One region of the Glutamicibacter sp. MCAF14 genome, then DNA from elsewhere that is predicted to be linked to it. Evidence: riboswitches for the same ligand, from Rfam matches in the RefSeq annotation. Region 1 holds a riboswitch; each other region holds the start of a gene.

Region 1 (4,206 bases):
ACCATTTGCGAACACCATGCCCAATGATTCCCTCGGTGCAGGCGACAGCGCAAATTAGCTAGTAAAAGCCAGAAGCAGTTCCACCGATAACTGGTGGAACTGCTTCTGGCTTTACAAGCGATCCGGCTACGCGGCCGATGATCAGTCTCCGAATACCAACGTCCGAAGGACCCCATCGAGCTGCTTGGCATCGGTCAGGAAGCCATCATGTCCGATGGGCGAATCAATGTAGTGCACAGGTTTCGGCTTAGCCAGCGACGAAGCCAGTTTCACCGACTGCTCTGGGAAGTACAGGCGGTCACTGGTCACCGCTGCAACTACCACGTTGACTTTCGCCAAGCGGGCCAACGCAGCTTCCAAGGATTCATGGCCGCGAGCCACATCGTGGCTCATCAGCGCTTCGGTGAGCACGAGATAGCTGTTGGCATCAAAGCGATTCACCAGCTTGCTGGCTTGGTGATCCAAATAGCTTTCCACCTGGTAGCGCCCACGCGCTCCGTCGAGCTGGCCCGTTGGCTTCTCGCCTTCCTGCGGGTTGCGCGAGAAACGGGTTTCGAGCTCGGCTTCAGAACGATAGGTGATGTGGGCCAGGCGGCGGGCCAAACCCAGACCAGCGTCCGGGCGGGCCTCATTGCCGTAGTAATCGCCATTGCAGAAGTGCGGATCCAAGCGGATGGACTGGGTCTGCACCTGGGCGAAGGCGATTTGCTCGGCAGTTGCCTGCGCGCTGGATGCCATCACCACCAGATTCTTCACCTGCTGCGGGAACTGCACCGCGTACTCCAGAGCACGCGCCCCGCCCATCGAACCACCGATGACCGCATGCCAGGAATCAATTCCCAGCTGCTTGGCCAGACGCGCTTCGAGGCGCACCGAGTCCTTGATGGTCACGAACGGGAAGCGCGAACCGTAGGGCACGCCTTGCTCATCCAGGGACGCCGGGCCGGTGGATCCATTGCAACCGCCCACCATGTTGATGGACACGACGAAGTACTCATTGGTGTCAATCGTGGCGCCAGGGCCCACGAAACCTTCCCACCAGCCGTCGCTTTGCGAATCGCCCTGGGCAACGTGCGCGTCACCGGTCAGTGCATGCATCACCAGTACCGCGTTGGAACCGTCGGCAGCTAGGGTTCCCCAGGTTTCAAAGCCCAGCTCCACCTCGGGAAGGTATCCGCCAAATTCAAAGCAGTGCTCCCCCACGGAACTACGACGCAAAATGCCGTCTTGTCCGCCAGCGAGCTCTTCGGCGCGAAGAGTATCTTCAGTAGTCACAATGGATGCCATGCCTAGAGAGTTTCCTGCAGTTCCTTGTTCTCAAGGGCGCCGACAGCTGCGAAGCCCAGTTCCAAATCGGCCAGAATGTCCTTGATGTTCTCCAGCCCAACGCTCAGGCGCACCAGTCCCGGGCTGACGCCAGCGGCAACCTGCTCGGCCTCGGAAAGCTGCGCGTGGGTCGTGGAGGCCGGGTGGATGACCAAGGAGCGCACGTCGCCGATATTCGCCACGTTGGAGTGCAGCACCAGCGCGTCGACGAAGGCCTGGCCTGCTTCTGAGCCGCCTTCCAATTCGAAGGCGATGACCGAGCCAGCGCCCTGGTCGCTGTACTTCTGCGCACGCTCGTACCAAGGCGAGGACTTCAGGCCTGCGTAAGCGACCTTGCGCACTTCGCCGCGGGCTTCGAGCCAGTTGGCAACCTCGACGGCGTTCTGGCCGTGGCGCTCAATGCGCAGCGACAAGGTTTCCAGCCCCTGGGCGATCAGGAAAGCATTGAACGGTGCAACCGAGGCGCCCAAGTCGCGCAGCAGCTGCACACGGGCCTTGAGGATGTAGGCCAGATTCGCGCCCAGGATGCCATTGACACCCAGGTCGCGGGCGAAGACCAGGCCGTTGTAGGACTCATCCGGGGTGTTGAATCCTGGGAAGCGTTCCGCATCCTTGCCGAAGTCGAATTTGCCCGAATCCACGATGACGCCTGCGATGGCATTTCCGTGGCCGCCAAGGAATTTGGTGGCCGAATGGATCACGATATCCGCGCCCCACTCGATCGGGCGGATCAGGTACGGGGTGGCCAGGGTGTTGTCCACCAGCAGCGGCACGCCGGCTTCGTGGGCGATGGCCGAAATGTCCTCGATATTCAGGACATCCTGACGCGGATTGGAGATGCTCTCTCCGAAGAATGCCTTGGTGTTCGGGCGGACCGCGGCACGCCATTCATCGAGGTTATCCGGATCAGAGACGAAGGTGACCTCGATGCCCAGGCGCTTCAGGGTGTGCTTGAGCAGGTTCTGCGTTCCGCCGTAAAGGCTTGGGCTGGCAACCAGGTGGTCGCCGGCCTCGGCCAAGTTCAAGATGGCGAAGGTGGTTGCTGCCTGTCCCGAAGAGAGCAGCAGTGCTCCGACACCGCCTTCAAGGTCGGCAATGCGGGTTTCCACTGCGTCAGTCGTCGGGTTTCCGATACGCGTGTAGATCGGCTCCAATTCCTGCAGCGCGAATCGCGCAGCAGCGCTCTTGGCGCTAGGGAAGACGAAAGAAGTGGTCTGGAAAATAGGGAGAGCTCGTGCTCCAGTTGTCGGATCCGGGGTCTGGCCGGAGTGGATCTGACGGGTTTCAAATGACCAGTTGCTGCTCATGGTTTCCTCCAAATAGCGTTTCATGACTATGGGGGTACGCCACTGAAAAGACACCGACAGGAAGCACCGTATCGAGAGAACTTCCAGGGGTAACCCGCGCTTGTCCTTGATGCCTTGCGCATTCAAGGGCCAGGTCTTCACCCGGGGCACCCCACCGCGGTGGAGGGTTGCCGCCCAGTAAGCCGGGGCTTGTTACTGGGACTCATGACCTGCATCCAGTTTGCCCGAGAACCGAAGATCTTTGCAATGCAGGCGCTTGGCCTTGGACTCAATCGGTCATATTCCGTATTTTTGAGGACTTTTCCGCAGACTATTCGATAGCATTCGCCCCGCTTAGGGTTACCTAAGTAGAGACTGCCATCACATGTTGCCATGATGGGCACATGATGAGGCTAGATCACGTAAGTTATGCATGCGGCCCTGATGGGCTGATGCCAACCGCGCAAAGAATCTCCGAGTCGCTCGGCTTGGAGTTCGTCAAGGGTGGCGTGCATCCACGATTCGGAACACGCAATGTCATCTTCCCGCTCAAGCACGGCCAGTACTTGGAAGTAGTCGAGGTGCTGAACCACCCGGCCAGCGACAAGGCACCCTTCGGACAGGCTGTTCGCGCCCGCTCGGAACTCGGCGGTGGCTGGATGGGCTGGTGCGTCTCGGTGGAGGATCTATCCAGCGCCGAAGACCGCCTGGGCCGCAAGTCAGTGCCTGGCAACCGCAAGTTCCCTGATGGCCGCGAACTGACCTGGCAGCAAATTGGTATCAAGGGCCTGATCGCCGACCCGCAGTGCCCATACCTGATCTCATGGGATGACGGTACTGAGGACCTGCATCCGTCCAAGTCGCTTGAACCGGTTGGTGCCATCAGCGAGATAGCCATCGCCGGTTCGCGCGAACGGGTGCTGGATTGGCTCGGCCAGCCGCAGAACGTCAATTTGGGAGCTGTCACCATGCAATATGAAGCTCCGAATGGCACTCCGGGCATCATGTCGGTAACCTTTGAAACCGAGTCCGGCACCGTGGTGCTGTAAGAAGTTCAAAAATGAACTCACGAAGGCGGGGCCAATGGCGTCCCCGCCTTCATTCTTTTCCGGCTCTTGCCTCAGACTGGTCCAGACGCCGGCCCAAGACAACGACCTGCTGGTCTTCAAAGCCCAGGCGTTCATAGAAATCGATGACGGCAGCGTTTTCGCTGCGGACCATGAGCTGCACCTTGGGCACTGCCCGTTCTCGCAGCCACAAGCTGGCCGCATCCACCAAGGACCTGCCCAGGCCATTGCCCTGCCTGCGCGGATCCACTGCAACGTAGTAGAGCCAACCGCGGTGCCCGTCATGGCCAGTCATCGCAGTGCCCACAACCTGATCATTTTCGATCATGGCCAGCACCGTAGAGGTGGGTTCGTGCAAAGCCCGTCGAGCGTCAGCGAGCGGATCATTCCACGGACGAGTCAGCCCGGTGGCTTCCCACAAGTCAACAGCTTGGTGGAGGTATTTCTCGCTCAGCTCGGTAATCTGCATCAGCCCAGCATAACGGCACTATTGGCCGATTCCGATGGCCGGCCCAATCAGTGCATAG
Region 2 (4,206 bases), on a different contig from region 1:
CACGCACGGTGTTGCGCAAGAAGATTCCATCTTGGTGTCGATTCGATGGGACGTAGGCGCCGGCACGAGCGACAAAGTCAGCTGCAGAAGTCACCGGTCGACCGTGCAACACGGCAGAGCCCGTGTGTGAATGGAGGCCGGTGATCGCATCGGCGAGCACCTCAATACCTGATCCCACCAATCCCGTGACGGCGACGATTTCTCCGGGGGCTACCGCGAGATTGATGTTGCCCAACTTGCCAGCGACCGACAGGTCCACCAGTTCGAGGGCAGGCTCGCCCTGAACAGGACGTACCTCGTGCTTCTGATGTGAGAATTCATTGACCTGATTACCTAGCATCAAGCCGATGACATCTTCAATGCTGTCCCCGTCCGCGAAGCTGGCATCGCCGGCATTCTTGCCGTTGCGCAACACCGTGATCCGATCGGTAATCTGCTGCAGTTCTTGCAGGTAGTGCGAGATGAAAATAATTCCTACACCACGATCGCGCAGGTGGCGGATGGTGCCGAAAAGCTGTGCGACTTCGTCATTGGCCAACGGCGCGGTCGGCTCGTCCAGGATCAGCACTTTGGGTTCGGCCAACACTGCACGGGCTATTTGGATCAGTTGTTGCTGAGCAACACTCAGCTCATCAACGAAAGCCGCCGTATCCAGCTCCTGACCGGTGGTTCGCAAGATGTCGGCCCGAGCTGCTTCTTGCACGCTACGCTCACGGCGCCAGAGTCCACGGCTCTTGGTAGTTCCCAGATACAGTTGTTCGGCGACGGTCAAGCGACCGGCCAGGTGACGGTCCTGATGGATGACTTCAATGCCCAATGCTTCGGCGTCGGCCGGTCGGCGAATTTGGACAGCCTGCCCAGCAAGGTCAATCTGCCCAGAGTCTAGGGTGTACAGCCCTGTGAGGATTTTTATCAGAGTGGATTTTCCTGCGCCATTCTCGCCCACCAACCCGAGTACTTCGCCAGCCCGCAGTCGAAGTTGGACATTGTCGAGCACAGTGACGGCGCCAAAAGATTTACGTATGCCGGCCATGCTCAGCAGTTCATTAGATCCCGTTGTCATTGCGCACCTGATTCACGTTTTCCTTGTCGACGAAAATTGGCTCGACATAGCTGGTATTCGGAACCCGATCAGTTTGTCCATCAAGGAACAATGCGATATTCGCGGCCGAGGTTGTGGCCATTTGCTTGATGGGTTGGGCGACTGTGAATTGGTATGAGCTCTCTGGATTCGCGATCAAATCCAAGGCTCCAGGTTCTGCGTCCACACCGTAGAGCTTGATGTCGTTATCCGTAGGGTCTATGGCCTGCGCAGCACCAATCAGCGGCATATCCCAGCAAGACCAGATTGCGTCAATTTCACCTGCTGGCAGCCTGCGCAGCTGATCCTGAATCTGGTTTTTGGCATCTTCAATAGTGCCCTCGTACTTGTCCTGCAGTTCAGGGGAGATCTTCTCGATGTTTGGATAATCTTCGAGAACCAAGTTCAAGCTGTTGTATCGAATCCGGCAGGGAGTCACGCCGGGGAAGCCATTGAATACTAGGATCTTGCCCTTGCCATGGAGGTCCTCGGCCATGGTGCGAGCTAACGTGGTTCCTACGTTCCAGTTGTCGCTAGTGACATTGTTCTTCGAGTATTCACTCTGGAAGTCGATGGTGAACAGTGGGATCCCGGCGGCGTCCACTTTAGCCAAGGCAGGGGTGAGCGTTTGCGCATCACCCAAGATCACCACGATGACGTCTGGAGACTGGGTAATCAGGTTTTCCACGTCAGAGACGTGCTTCTCATCTTTGGCCTCGGCCTGGGTAGCGATGACTTCTCCGCCAAGCTCTTCGACTCGTTCTTGGATTTGCTGGTAGATCACACGCGAGTAGTCGTGCAGGATGTCTTTGGCAGCGATGCCAACTTTTTTGCCCTCGAGTGAAGGGACATCGTCAATACTCTGCTCCTCTTGCGGGTTGCTGCTTTGCGCCGCAACCGGCGCTAATTCTGGGCGTGGCTCCTTTAGCGAGCAACCGGTAAGCAGTGTTACTGCTGCCATGGCTGTGGCAAGAAATTTTAAGGTGTTCGGTCGAGTGCGAGTCATGCCGTCCCTCTCGTGGAAATATTGAACCGAGGGATCCCGAACAGAAGTTCACACTTCGTGGCCCGGAAGTTCCATCGATCCTGGCGTTAGCACTACCTGCGGGATGCAGGCTTGCTGCGGCGTCGCGGAGCCAGGTCTCTCAGCCGCTCTGGATGGGTTGTGCTCCGAGTCAACCACTGCCGGCAGCAGTCTTGGAAGGGCACTGTCATACGAGGGAACGGCAGGACAAAATACGTCATCTTCGAGCCTCCTGCCTGCCTGATCGATGGCAGCGCGGCCGTCATATGACCCTTGAATGACGAAATTTGAACTCGGGAACTGCTCTGCCTCCGAATAGGATGGCTGTTCACGGCGAATAGTCAGAACAGGTGGAACGTGGATCCAGCAGGCGTCATCCCCTTCATGCTCGGGTTGCTGGGCATCACTTTGGTGGCAGCGTTCCTCGCACCCATGGCCCGGGATGGAAAGCTCGCGCGCAATGCGGCCATCGGCATCAAGACGCGCCATACCTTGGCCAGCGACGAGGTCTGGCTGGCAGGGCATCGGAAGGCTGCGCCGCTGATGGCCGCGGCTTCATGGGCAGGCTGGGCCATGCTGGCCGGTGCAGCGATTCTCTGCGTGCTGGGCCAGTTCGGTTTCGCCTTCGCCACGACCGGCGCAGGTTATCTGGCCATTATCGTGTTGCTGATGGTCTCGGCTGCCAAAGCGAACAAGGCCGCGCGACGCGTCTAGCGGGCAGGCCTTCGCTCTTCGGCTACCAATTTCAGACACATGCTTAAAGCAACGGATCGCACCATCGGCAGATGGTGCGATCCGTTGCTTGCGCGGTCAGCGTCCTACTACAGCAGTACGGCTCCGAGAATCAGTACGGTCACAAACGCCGCAGTGCCTTGGATGGCGGTCGCCACGCTCAAGGTCTTATACGCGGTGATGACCGGAATCCGGCTGAGTTGCGAAACAACCCAGAAGTACGAGTCGTTTGCATGCGAAACAACCATTGCACCGGCACCGACAGCCAGCACGGTAAGCACCATGCCCAGCTGCGAATCCAAGCCAAGCGAACCGAGCATCGGGGCGACCAGAGCAGAAGTGGTCACCATTGAAACGGTGGACGAGCCCTGCGCGGACTTCAGCGCAGCAGCGATCAAGAATGGCACGGCCAGGCCCAAGCCCAGTCCGCTGAGTGAATCGGAAAGGATCGTGGTCAGGTCCGAAGCGGCCAGTACCGCGCCGAAGCCAGCGCCGGCGCCTGTGATCAGCAAGATCGGAGCGGCGGTGCGCACCGCTTCCTTCATCTGCTCATTGAAGACCGACAGCTTGTTGCCACCGCGCAACAGGAAGGTCGCGGCAAACAGGCCGAAGATCAGCGCGATAACCGGAGTACCAAGGAAGGAAAGGATCTCAAGTGCCGTTCCCTCGCCAATAGGGTGCGATGGCAGCTTTGCAATGGAGGCGGCACAGATCAGTACCAGGGGAACAAGGATCGGCATGAATGCCATCGCCGGCCTAGGCAATTTGCCGAAGCTTGCACGCAGCTGCTCGTAGTCGAGTTCGGCGATGTCATGCTCGTCGTCGCTGGGCAGCGGGGTCCACTTGGACTTGTTGAACCGGCTGGCGTAGGCCAAGCCTGCAAGGGCCGAGATCGCGGCAACTGGCAGTCCGACTGCAATGATCAAACCCAGATTCTCGGCAATGCCGATGCTTTCTGCCGCAGCCAACGGGCCCGGAGTTGGCGGCACCATCGTGTGGGTGGCATACAGGCCGGTCATCAGCGCGATAGAAGTCGCCAGCGCCGAGACACCGGTGCGCAAGGTGATGGCTTTGCGAAGGGAGTTAAGGACCACGTAGCCCGAGTCGCAGAAAACCGGAATGGAAACGATGTAGCCGATGATCGACAGGGTCAGGTTGGGGAATCGTGTACCCAGAACCTTGATCAGTGCATCTGCCATGGAGATCGCCGCGCCGGATTTCTCCAGAATGACGCCGATCATCGTACCGAAGAGAATCACCAAGCCGATATTGCCCATGGTGCTGCCGAAGGCCGTGGTGACCGTCGATGCTACTTCAGCCAGCGGGATGCGGTAGGCAAAGGCGGCAAGGATCGCGGCGCCTATGAGGG
Region 3 (4,206 bases), on a different contig from region 1:
TGGCCTCAAGCCCGCCGAGGTAGCCGCCCAGCGACCCATCGGTGCGCAGCACCCGGTGGCAGGGCAGCACGATGGGAATCGGGTTGGTGGCGCATGCTGAGCCAACGGCACGCACGGCTTTGGGCTTGCCGATCTGCTGCGCCATCTGGGCGTAGCTGCAAGTTTGCCCATAGGCGATCTGCCCGAGCTGAAGCTGCACCTGCCGACGGAAATCGGTGGAGAGCGTCAGGTCCAGGGCCAGTTCGAACCCTTGGCGCTGGCCGGAGAAGTATTCATCGAGCTGCCGGGCTGCGGCATCCAGGCGCTTCGCATCGCGCAGGATGCGCGAACCGAGCTTTTCGGAAAGCAGCTCCAGGATCCGGTCATGGTCCTCGGATTCGAAGGCGACGCGCGCCAGGCCGTTTTGCGTACTGGCCAGCAGCAGGCTTCCCAGCGGGCTGTCGACAATGCGGTAGGCAACATCCACCAGCGCCTGCTCGTGTGCCTGCGCGGCGAGCTTCTGGCCCAATGCGGCAAGGACCGCGGAATCCTCGGTGCCTGGTTCTTGCGCTTTGCTCTTGTTCATGGCTGCTCCCGCCATAGTTCGGATTCTCCCAGGCGGGCTCGCAAGTTCTTGATCCCGTCGGCGCCAGCGCGCCGCGCGGCTGCTTCGCTGCCGGAAATGATTCCGGCGATACCCGCGTAGCTCAGGCCGCCCAGGTACCGGTAGGCAATCACTTGCCGTTGCTTGGGCGGCAGCTGGTTGACCTCATGCCACAACTGCAGATTTTCCAGTTGCGCGCCGGGCCCCGGCCCGGAGTCCAAGGTGCCTTCCAGATCCATTTCGACCAGGCTTTCGGGCTTGTGCTTGCGCAACTCGTCGACGGCCTTGTTGCGTGCGATGCGCACCAGCCAGGCCGCAACGTTGGCATCTTCGGGCAGGTTCGGATAAGCCTTCAGCGCTGCGAGGAAGGTCTCGGACCAGGCATCCTGCGCGCGGTGCTCATCGAGCAGGGCGCGGCAGACCCGCAGCACGTTGAGCCCATATTCTTGGACTATCCGTTCAAACGGTGCTTGCATGGCTCTCCTGGAAGCTGGAGCCCGTCGTGGGCCTTCACCCTGTAAACGTACCGCGGGCCGGTTCCGTGAGCCGGTGCCCACAATTTTTCCCGCACCCCCGGATGGTGGCAAAGCCAGGCGCTAGAGTGCGACCAGATCCAGTTCATCGGCCAGCTGCTGCAATCGGTGCAAGTCAATATCCAGCACTTCACCGTTTTCCACGCCCCGCGCTTCCTTGGTTCCGGCCAGGGCATCACGGATGTTGCGCATAGTGGCGCCGTGGCTGACAATCATGATCTTCGTCCCGGCGTGCGCCTTGGCCAGTTCCAATAGCGTTGGGATCGCCCTGCTCAGGATATCCGCGCGCGGTTCAAGCTGGTCCTTGGCGGCGGCCGTCTCTTCTTCACTCACCTCGGCCATGATCCGGCCCTCCAACGGCCCGAAACCGCGTTCAATGAGTTCGGGGACGGCATCGCCGGTAGCAGCCCCGAGCTGCTCGGCCATCAACGTGGCAGTTTCCTGCGCGCGTTCCAGCGGAGAACCCAGAATCAGGCTCCAGCCCTGTCCGGCCAGCGCTCGCCCTGCCGCGCGGGCTTGCTCGCGTCCGGTCTCGTTCAACGGAATATCTGTGCGTCCTTGCAGGCGTCCTGCAAGGTTCCAATCTGTCTGCCCGTGCCGGACCAGCGCCAACGAAGTCTCCATGGCTCCAGCTTAGTGGTGGCGCTGCGGGTCGAATAATCTGTGAAAATATCCTCAATACGCAACGTTACGACTCATAGTTGGGTCACGAAGGGTCATGTTGCGAAGATTATTACACCATCCCGAGCGGCTGAGAGATCTGGTTCGTTGACGCCGCAGCAACCTGCCACATCCGGTGGCAACGGTGCTACCGCCAGAAACGATGCAGCCGCTTACCCGTTGTCCCACGGCAGGAAGCGACATTGATTCCGGGATTCCTGCCTCGATCGCGACCCGCAGTGCGGCGAGCGCGAACACCCAATCGACAAGGAGTCGTACGCCATCATGGCAGATCACAAGTTTGGATTCCGCACCCGCGCATTGCATGCCGGCGGCACCCCCGATGCCGAGCACGGCGCCCGCGCAGTGCCCATCTACCAGAGCACCTCGTTCGTGTTCAAGGACGCCGATGACGCAGCCAACCTCTTCGCCCTGCAGAAGTACGGCAATATCTACTCGCGCATTGGCAACCCCACCGTGGCCGCTTTTGAAGAGCGCATGGCATCGCTGGAAGGCGGCATCGGCGCGGTAGCCACCGGTTCAGGCATGGCCGCAGAATTCGTTACCTTCGCCGCGCTGGCGCAGGCCGGAGACCACATCGTGGCGTCCTCCAAGCTCTACGGCGGCACCATCACCCAGCTCGATGTCTCGCTGCGCCGCTTCGGCATCGACACCACCTTCGTTTCCTCCAATGACCCAGCCGATTTCGAAGCGGCCATCCAGGAGAACACCAAGGCGGTCTATACCGAGATCGTGGCCAACCCATCGGGCGACATCGCCGACCTGAAGGGCCTGGCCGAGGTGGCGCACCGCCACAATCTCCCGCTGGTCGTCGACTCGACCCTCACTCCCCCATACATCCTGCGTCCCATCGAGCACGGCGCGGATATCGTCATCCACTCCGCCACTAAGTTCATCGGCGGGCACGGCACCACCTTGGGCGGCGTGGTCATCGAATCGGGCAAGTTCAACTGGGGCAACGGCAAGTTCCCCACGATGACCGAACCGGTAGCCAGCTACGGCAACGTCTCCTGGTGGGACAACTTCGGTGAATACGGCTTCCTGACCAAGCTGCGCAGCGAACAGCTGCGCGACTTCGGTCCCTCGCTGCCGGCGCAGTCAGCATTCCAGCTGCTGCAGGGCTTGGAAACCTTGCCGCAGCGCATGGACAACCACCTGTCCAACGCGAAGCAGGTAGCCGCCTGGCTGGAAGCCGATGAGCGCGTCACCTACGTGAACTACGCCGGTTTGGAATCCCACCCGCAGTACGCCCAGGCCAAGGAACTGCTGCCCATGGGCGTCGGCTCGGTCTTCAGCTTCGGGGTGAAGGGCGGGCGCGAAGCCGGCTCCAAGTTCATCGAAGCACTGCAGCTGGCCAGCCACCTGGCCAATATCGGCGATGCCCGCACCTTGGTGCTGCACCCGGCCTCCACCACCCACCAGCAGCTCAGCGCCGACCAGCTGGTCTCCGCCGGTGTGCCAGAAGATCTGATCCGCCTCTCGGTGGGCTTGGAAGACCTCGAGGACATCCTCTGGGATCTGGACCAGGCATTAACCGCTTCGCAAGAAGCTGTCGCTGGTGCCACCGAGGAATTTGCGGCACCGACCTATGACGGCGCTGCCTGCGCCATTCCTGCAGCATCGAAGGGAGCGAACTAATGAGCGCCGCTGAAACCACGTGGGAAGCTCCGGGAGCCGCACAGCGTCTGGAGATCCTGCGCCAAACCAAGACCATCGCGATTGTCGGCGCCTCGAACAAGCCATCGCGCGCGAGCTATTTCGTGGCGACCTACCTGCTGTCCTCGTCCAAGTACAAGGTGTACTTCATCAACCCGGTCCTGGATGAGATCCTGGGCCAGCCGGTTTACAAGTCGCTGGCCGACCTTCCGGAAACCCCGGATCTGGTCGAGGTCTTCCGCAAGCACGACGACCTGCCCACCGTGCTGGATGAGGCCCTGGCCGTAGGCGCGAAGACCCTGTGGCTGCAGCTGGGTTCATGGCATGAGGAAGTTGCCCACCGGGCCGAGGCTGCCGGCATGAATGTGGTGATGGACCGCTGCGTGAAGATCGAGCACGCCCGCTTCCACGGCGGCCTGCGCCTGGCTGGGTTCAACACCGGCGTGATTTCTTCCAAGCGCCAGGTGCTCGCCTAAGCGGTCTTGGATAATCCCACAAGGCAGCTGTGCCACCTTCACGGTGGCATGGCTGCCTTTTGTTGTGCGCAGAAGACTGCAACTAGCAGGATTTTATTTTCGCGATTAAGGAGCAGGCGCACCCGCGTCCACTTGGCTTAATATCCAACAAACCCAAACAAACACAGAAATTGCCAAATATTCACCACATTTTCGCTTGACGATGCCACGCATTCGGGCATAAAGTCATGGAAACACAGATTCATGTGTTGCAGGTCATGACAAATCGTGGAGGCAT
Region 4 (4,206 bases), on a different contig from region 1:
AGCTGAGTGAAGTCGGCACCAGCAATCGGGATGACCGTCAGGTCATCCAAGATGAGGTATTCGTCTTGCTTGGTCAAGGCCTCCAGCAACTGGGCGAACGGAACCTTGATGTCATCGATAAGCACTACCACCGACAGGTCGAACCAGTCTCCGGTGCTTTCCCCAGCTTCAACGCTGACGGTGGCTGGCTCATGATTGATCCGGTACTTCGGGAGCCTGTTCTGCTCTTCAATGACCACATCGGGATGCTCGGCCAGCAGTGGCAAGGCGTAGACCAAGAACTCGATGGACTCGGAGGTGGTGAATTTCTTGGACGGGAAAATACCCGAAGAAGTCAGTTGGCCCAAGGAAGCCTGGGCACCGAGCTTGTCCTGGACCGAATCGGCGATCTCCTTTTCGACTGCACGCTGGCGCGGTCCCTTGCTGGTGTATTCCCACGAATAGCGCACGGTTAGTGGAGTTTGGATGCTCTCCAACCAGACCTTGAGGCTAGGACGTGCTGGAACCGGAATCGGGTAGCTTTCATCTTCGCTTTTCAACGGTGCCATGAGGCGCAACCGGTCCAGATGCTGTTGTTCAAAAAGCCCGATGCTTTGCTGCGGAACGGTTTGCGCTCCGGATTCAATGAATGTCGCCAGTTCCTTCGTCACCGGTTCAGCAAATAGTGCCAAACCGATTTGCTTCGACTTCGGCAAGGGGCTGGAGGCATAGGCCAGCAAGGTTGGAGGGTTGCCTATCGGCAGCAGGTAGGTATGCTCTGCCCTTGGTCCACGCAGTTTGCCTTTCATGACCAGCCCATATTCACCGCGCCGCAAATCCACATGGGCCAGGGCTGGCTGCTCGCTGAACTCTACTGGCACTTTGGCCGCTGAACCGCCGTTGACGATCTGCACCCCGGCTTCGCGTAGGGATTCAAAGGCATCCAGCAGGTCCTGGCCGGGCAGGTTCATCAGCGAGATCCAGTCCTTGGGATCCCAGGAATGGCGGTAGGTATCTTGTTCTACGTGCTCGCGCAGCCGGTCCAGTTCAACCAGCGCACGGCGCTGCTTCTTGGAAAATCGCGCGTCGAAGGCCACGCTGCGCCAGCTGACCCCGGTCTGGATCCACGGGCTCTTGGTGCCCTGTCGGGCTGGGCGGGCTTGCAGGCTCAGAGCGTCTTCTCCGCCGTAGCGTGGTTCACTGATCACCTTGAGGATCAGTCCCAGCGGTTCTTCGGCTGCCAGCGGTTCATCAACAATAGTTGGAAGCAACCGGTCCAAGGTGCGTTCCCACTGCGGCTTGCTGTTGCGTTTCCACGCGTGGGGGTCCACCCCGGAATCAGAAACGTAGAAGCCTTGGTCCTCTTCGGTGGTCACCTCGATGAGCAAGGCGGCGACATCTTCACAAGACTGCACACCTGGGTGCTTCCCGCAAAAGCTACTGAAGCTGATATTGCCCTCGGTGATTTCCAGCTGGGCCATCACCGAATCGCGCAGCACCATGCCGGAGATGCGGGTGGAGCCGGGTTGCATGACCCGGTTGGCAATCTGCACTTTTCCGGAATCGCACAGGAACTGGCCCAAGTCGTATTCGGATTCGGTCACCAGGGTCTGGGCCGCAGAAAGTGTCAGCTGGAATTCCATACTCGCCGTTCATTGATCGTGCAGTAGATGCCCGAAAGCTAAATTCCATCTTAGCCAGCTCCCCGACAAGATGCTTAGTGAAGAAAAGTTACCCCGCCCTTTACTCACAGGCAACGTGGCCGGTAGAAAAGAACCATTGAATCACGAGTTCCACTGCTTGAGCCCTGGCTGAGTGGACGGCAACCCTCCTTCGTCATTGTGCGGGGTGCCCCAGGTGAAGATTCGACGCATCTTGACCGCCAAGGTGCGTAAGCGATGGCGCCCCTTGCGCCAGAAAGGGGATTAATTCCCATGACTAACGCAGCATCTACCCTCAGCATTTCCGAGGACCGCGCCCAGCGCCTGCAAGAAGCAGGCCATGGCTGGGGCGAACGCATTTCAGCCGCCCCGCAAAGCGCCAAGCTGACGTTCACCGTCGAAGGCGAGGGCTTCGATTCGGTAGCCAGCAACATTGTGTCCGGCAAGCATTCCTTCCAGGTCGATGAGCCTGCCGCATTGGGTGGCAACGACGTGGCCGCCAGCCCAGTGGAATACGCGCTGGGCGCACTCATTTCCTGCCAAGTCGTGGTCTACCGCTTGTATGCCCAGAACCTTGGCATCCAGGTGGACGACGTGAAGATTGTGGCCAATGGCCACCTCGATGTCCGCGGCCTGTTCGGCATCGACAAGGCCATCCGTCCGAGCTTCTCCTCTGTGGATCTGGACATCCAGATTGCCGGCCCGGAATCGGCCGAACGCTATGAGGAGCTGCGCCAGGCAGTGGACGCCCACTGCCCCGTGCTGGATTTGTTCGCCAACCCGGTACCGGTGCGTACCGCGGTGAGCATTGCAGCGGCCAATTAACGTCCGCTAAACCAAACAAGTAGCCGCCGCGAGCCCTGGCTTCGGGGCTGCGGCGGCGCACTTGCGGTAAAGGCGGGCTACTTCCCGAGGAAGTTCAGCAAGACCTTGCCGGACTTCGAAGAATTCTTGGCTGTTTCAAAGGCTTCGAGGCCCTCGGCCACCGGGAATTCGTGGGTTACCGCCGCGGAAATCTGCAATGAGCCATCGGCCAGGGCAGCAAGCACCTGGTCGATTTCGCCGTTGAAGCGGAAGGACCCGGCAAGTTCCAGCTCGCGGGTAATCGCCAGGGAAATCAGTGCAGGCTGCTCTCCCGAAGGCAGCAACCCGACCATGACCACGCGCCCGCCGCGCACAGCACCGCGCACCGCCGAGGCCAATCCGCGGTAATTGCCGCTGGCCTCGATCACCACATCGGCGTTCACCTTGGCAATTGCATCCTGGTCATCGGCACGCAAGGTGGATGTGGCACCCAGTTCCTTGGCAATTTCCAGCGGCTTATCGTGCATGTCCACCGCGATGATTTCTTCGGCTCCGGCACGCTTGAGCACGGCCACGGCCAGCGCTCCGATCGGGCCAGCGCCAATGACCAACGCCTTCTTGCCGGCAACCTCGCCGGCTCGCGATACCGCGTGCCAAGCCACTGCGGCTGGCTCGGCCAGCGCAGCGTCGCGCAGCGACAGTCCGGCAGGCAGTTCGCGAAGCATCCGGGAGGGCAGATTCACCTCGCGCGCAAAGGCGCCCTGGGTATGCGGGTAGCGGGCAGCCGAGCCCAGGTAGGTGCATCCCGGTGAAAGGTTCGGGCAGGCCTCCGGATAAGGTTCCCCGGTCTCCCCTGGTGTTGCAGGGTGCACCGCAACTTTGGTTCCGGCTGGCGGACCGCTGCCGTCGGCGGCAGCCTGGATGACGGTGCCGACGATCTCGTGCCCCAGAACCATCGGGGCCTTGAGGATGGATTCCCCAGCGGCTCCGTGGCTCCAGTAGTGCAGGTCCGATCCGCAGATGCCTCCGTAGGCAATGGCTACGCGTGCCTCATTTGCTGCCGGTGCTGGCAGCTCGATCTGCTCGATGCGCAGGTCCCCGGCCGCGTGCGCCACGACGGCCAAGGTCATGTTGGACAGGGTGCTAGACGACAACGCTCATGCCTCCGTCGATGAAAATGGTTTGCCCGTTCACGTAGTTCGATCCACCCGAGGCCAACCACACTGCTGGGCCTGCCAGGTCCTCGACGGTTCCCCAACGGCCAGCCGGGGTGCGGCCCAGGATCCAGGAGTTGAATTTCTCGTCATCCACCAGATTCTGCGTCATTTCGGTGTGGATATAGCCCGGTGCGATGCCGTTGATCTGAAGTCCTGCTCCGGCCCATTCTGCGGTCATGGCGCGGGTGAGATTGCGCAGTCCGCCCTTGGCCGCGGTGTAGGCGGAGATGGTGGGTCGGGCCAGGTCGGTTTGCACCGAACAGATGTTGATGATCTTGCCTTCGCCGCGTTCTACCATGCCATGTGCGACTTCTCGGCCTACTAAGAAGGCGCTGGTGAGGTTGGTATCGATCACGCGCTGCCAGTCGGCGACTTCCAGTTCCAGCATAGGCACGCGGTGCTGGATGCCTGCGTTGTTCACCAGAATGCGGATGGGGCCGATGGTCTTTTCGATGGCGGCGATATTCTCGCGCACAGCAGCGTCATCGGTGACATCGAAGCAGACGCTATGGATTCTTTCTGCGCCGTAGCAGGCGGCGAATTCG

Evidence for each region. A riboswitch is a leader RNA that binds a small molecule or an ion and turns the genes downstream of it on or off. The one in region 1 is predicted to bind S-adenosylmethionine.
Region 2: another riboswitch for S-adenosylmethionine. It lies ahead of AB4Y71_RS01290 (substrate-binding domain-containing protein); the one in region 1 lies ahead of AB4Y71_RS06530 (bifunctional o-acetylhomoserine/o-acetylserine sulfhydrylase).
Region 3: another riboswitch for S-adenosylmethionine. It lies ahead of AB4Y71_RS13120 (O-acetylhomoserine aminocarboxypropyltransferase/cysteine synthase family protein); the one in region 1 lies ahead of AB4Y71_RS06530 (bifunctional o-acetylhomoserine/o-acetylserine sulfhydrylase).
Region 4: another riboswitch for S-adenosylmethionine. It lies ahead of AB4Y71_RS13925 (OsmC family protein); the one in region 1 lies ahead of AB4Y71_RS06530 (bifunctional o-acetylhomoserine/o-acetylserine sulfhydrylase).

Annotation. Positions count from the first base shown of each region.
Region 1 is NZ_JBFREO010000003.1:235,632-239,837, forward strand. Features, by position in the region: gene AB4Y71_RS06520 (SGNH/GDSL hydrolase family protein) at 1-58, shown strand, start outside; gene metX (homoserine O-acetyltransferase MetX) at 142-1,287, opposite strand; gene AB4Y71_RS06530 (bifunctional o-acetylhomoserine/o-acetylserine sulfhydrylase) at 1,290-2,633, opposite strand; SAM riboswitch class IV at 2,725-2,843, opposite strand; gene AB4Y71_RS06535 (VOC family protein) at 3,017-3,661, shown strand; gene AB4Y71_RS06540 (GNAT family acetyltransferase) at 3,711-4,148, opposite strand; gene AB4Y71_RS06545 (CPBP family intramembrane glutamic endopeptidase) at 4,167-4,206, opposite strand, start outside.
Region 2 is NZ_JBFREO010000001.1:275,312-279,517, reverse strand. Features, by position in the region: gene AB4Y71_RS01295 (sugar ABC transporter ATP-binding protein) at 1-1,063, opposite strand, end outside; gene AB4Y71_RS01290 (substrate-binding domain-containing protein) at 1,047-2,042, opposite strand; SAM riboswitch class I at 2,156-2,246, opposite strand; gene AB4Y71_RS01285 (SdpI family protein) at 2,463-2,819, shown strand; gene AB4Y71_RS01280 (GntP family permease) at 2,927-4,206, opposite strand, start outside.
Region 3 is NZ_JBFREO010000005.1:233,715-237,920, forward strand. Features, by position in the region: gene AB4Y71_RS13105 (methylated-DNA--[protein]-cysteine S-methyltransferase) at 1-565, opposite strand, end outside; gene AB4Y71_RS13110 (RNA polymerase sigma factor) at 562-1,059, opposite strand; gene AB4Y71_RS13115 (histidine phosphatase family protein) at 1,180-1,740, opposite strand; SAM riboswitch class I at 1,852-1,946, shown strand; gene AB4Y71_RS13120 (O-acetylhomoserine aminocarboxypropyltransferase/cysteine synthase family protein) at 2,062-3,435, shown strand; gene AB4Y71_RS13125 (CoA-binding protein) at 3,435-3,929, shown strand.
Region 4 is NZ_JBFREO010000006.1:78,436-82,641, forward strand. Features, by position in the region: gene AB4Y71_RS13920 (DEAD/DEAH box helicase) at 1-1,622, opposite strand, end outside; SAM riboswitch class IV at 1,762-1,883, shown strand; gene AB4Y71_RS13925 (OsmC family protein) at 1,914-2,465, shown strand; gene AB4Y71_RS13930 (L-idonate 5-dehydrogenase) at 2,543-3,574, opposite strand; gene AB4Y71_RS13935 (SDR family oxidoreductase) at 3,588-4,206, opposite strand, start outside.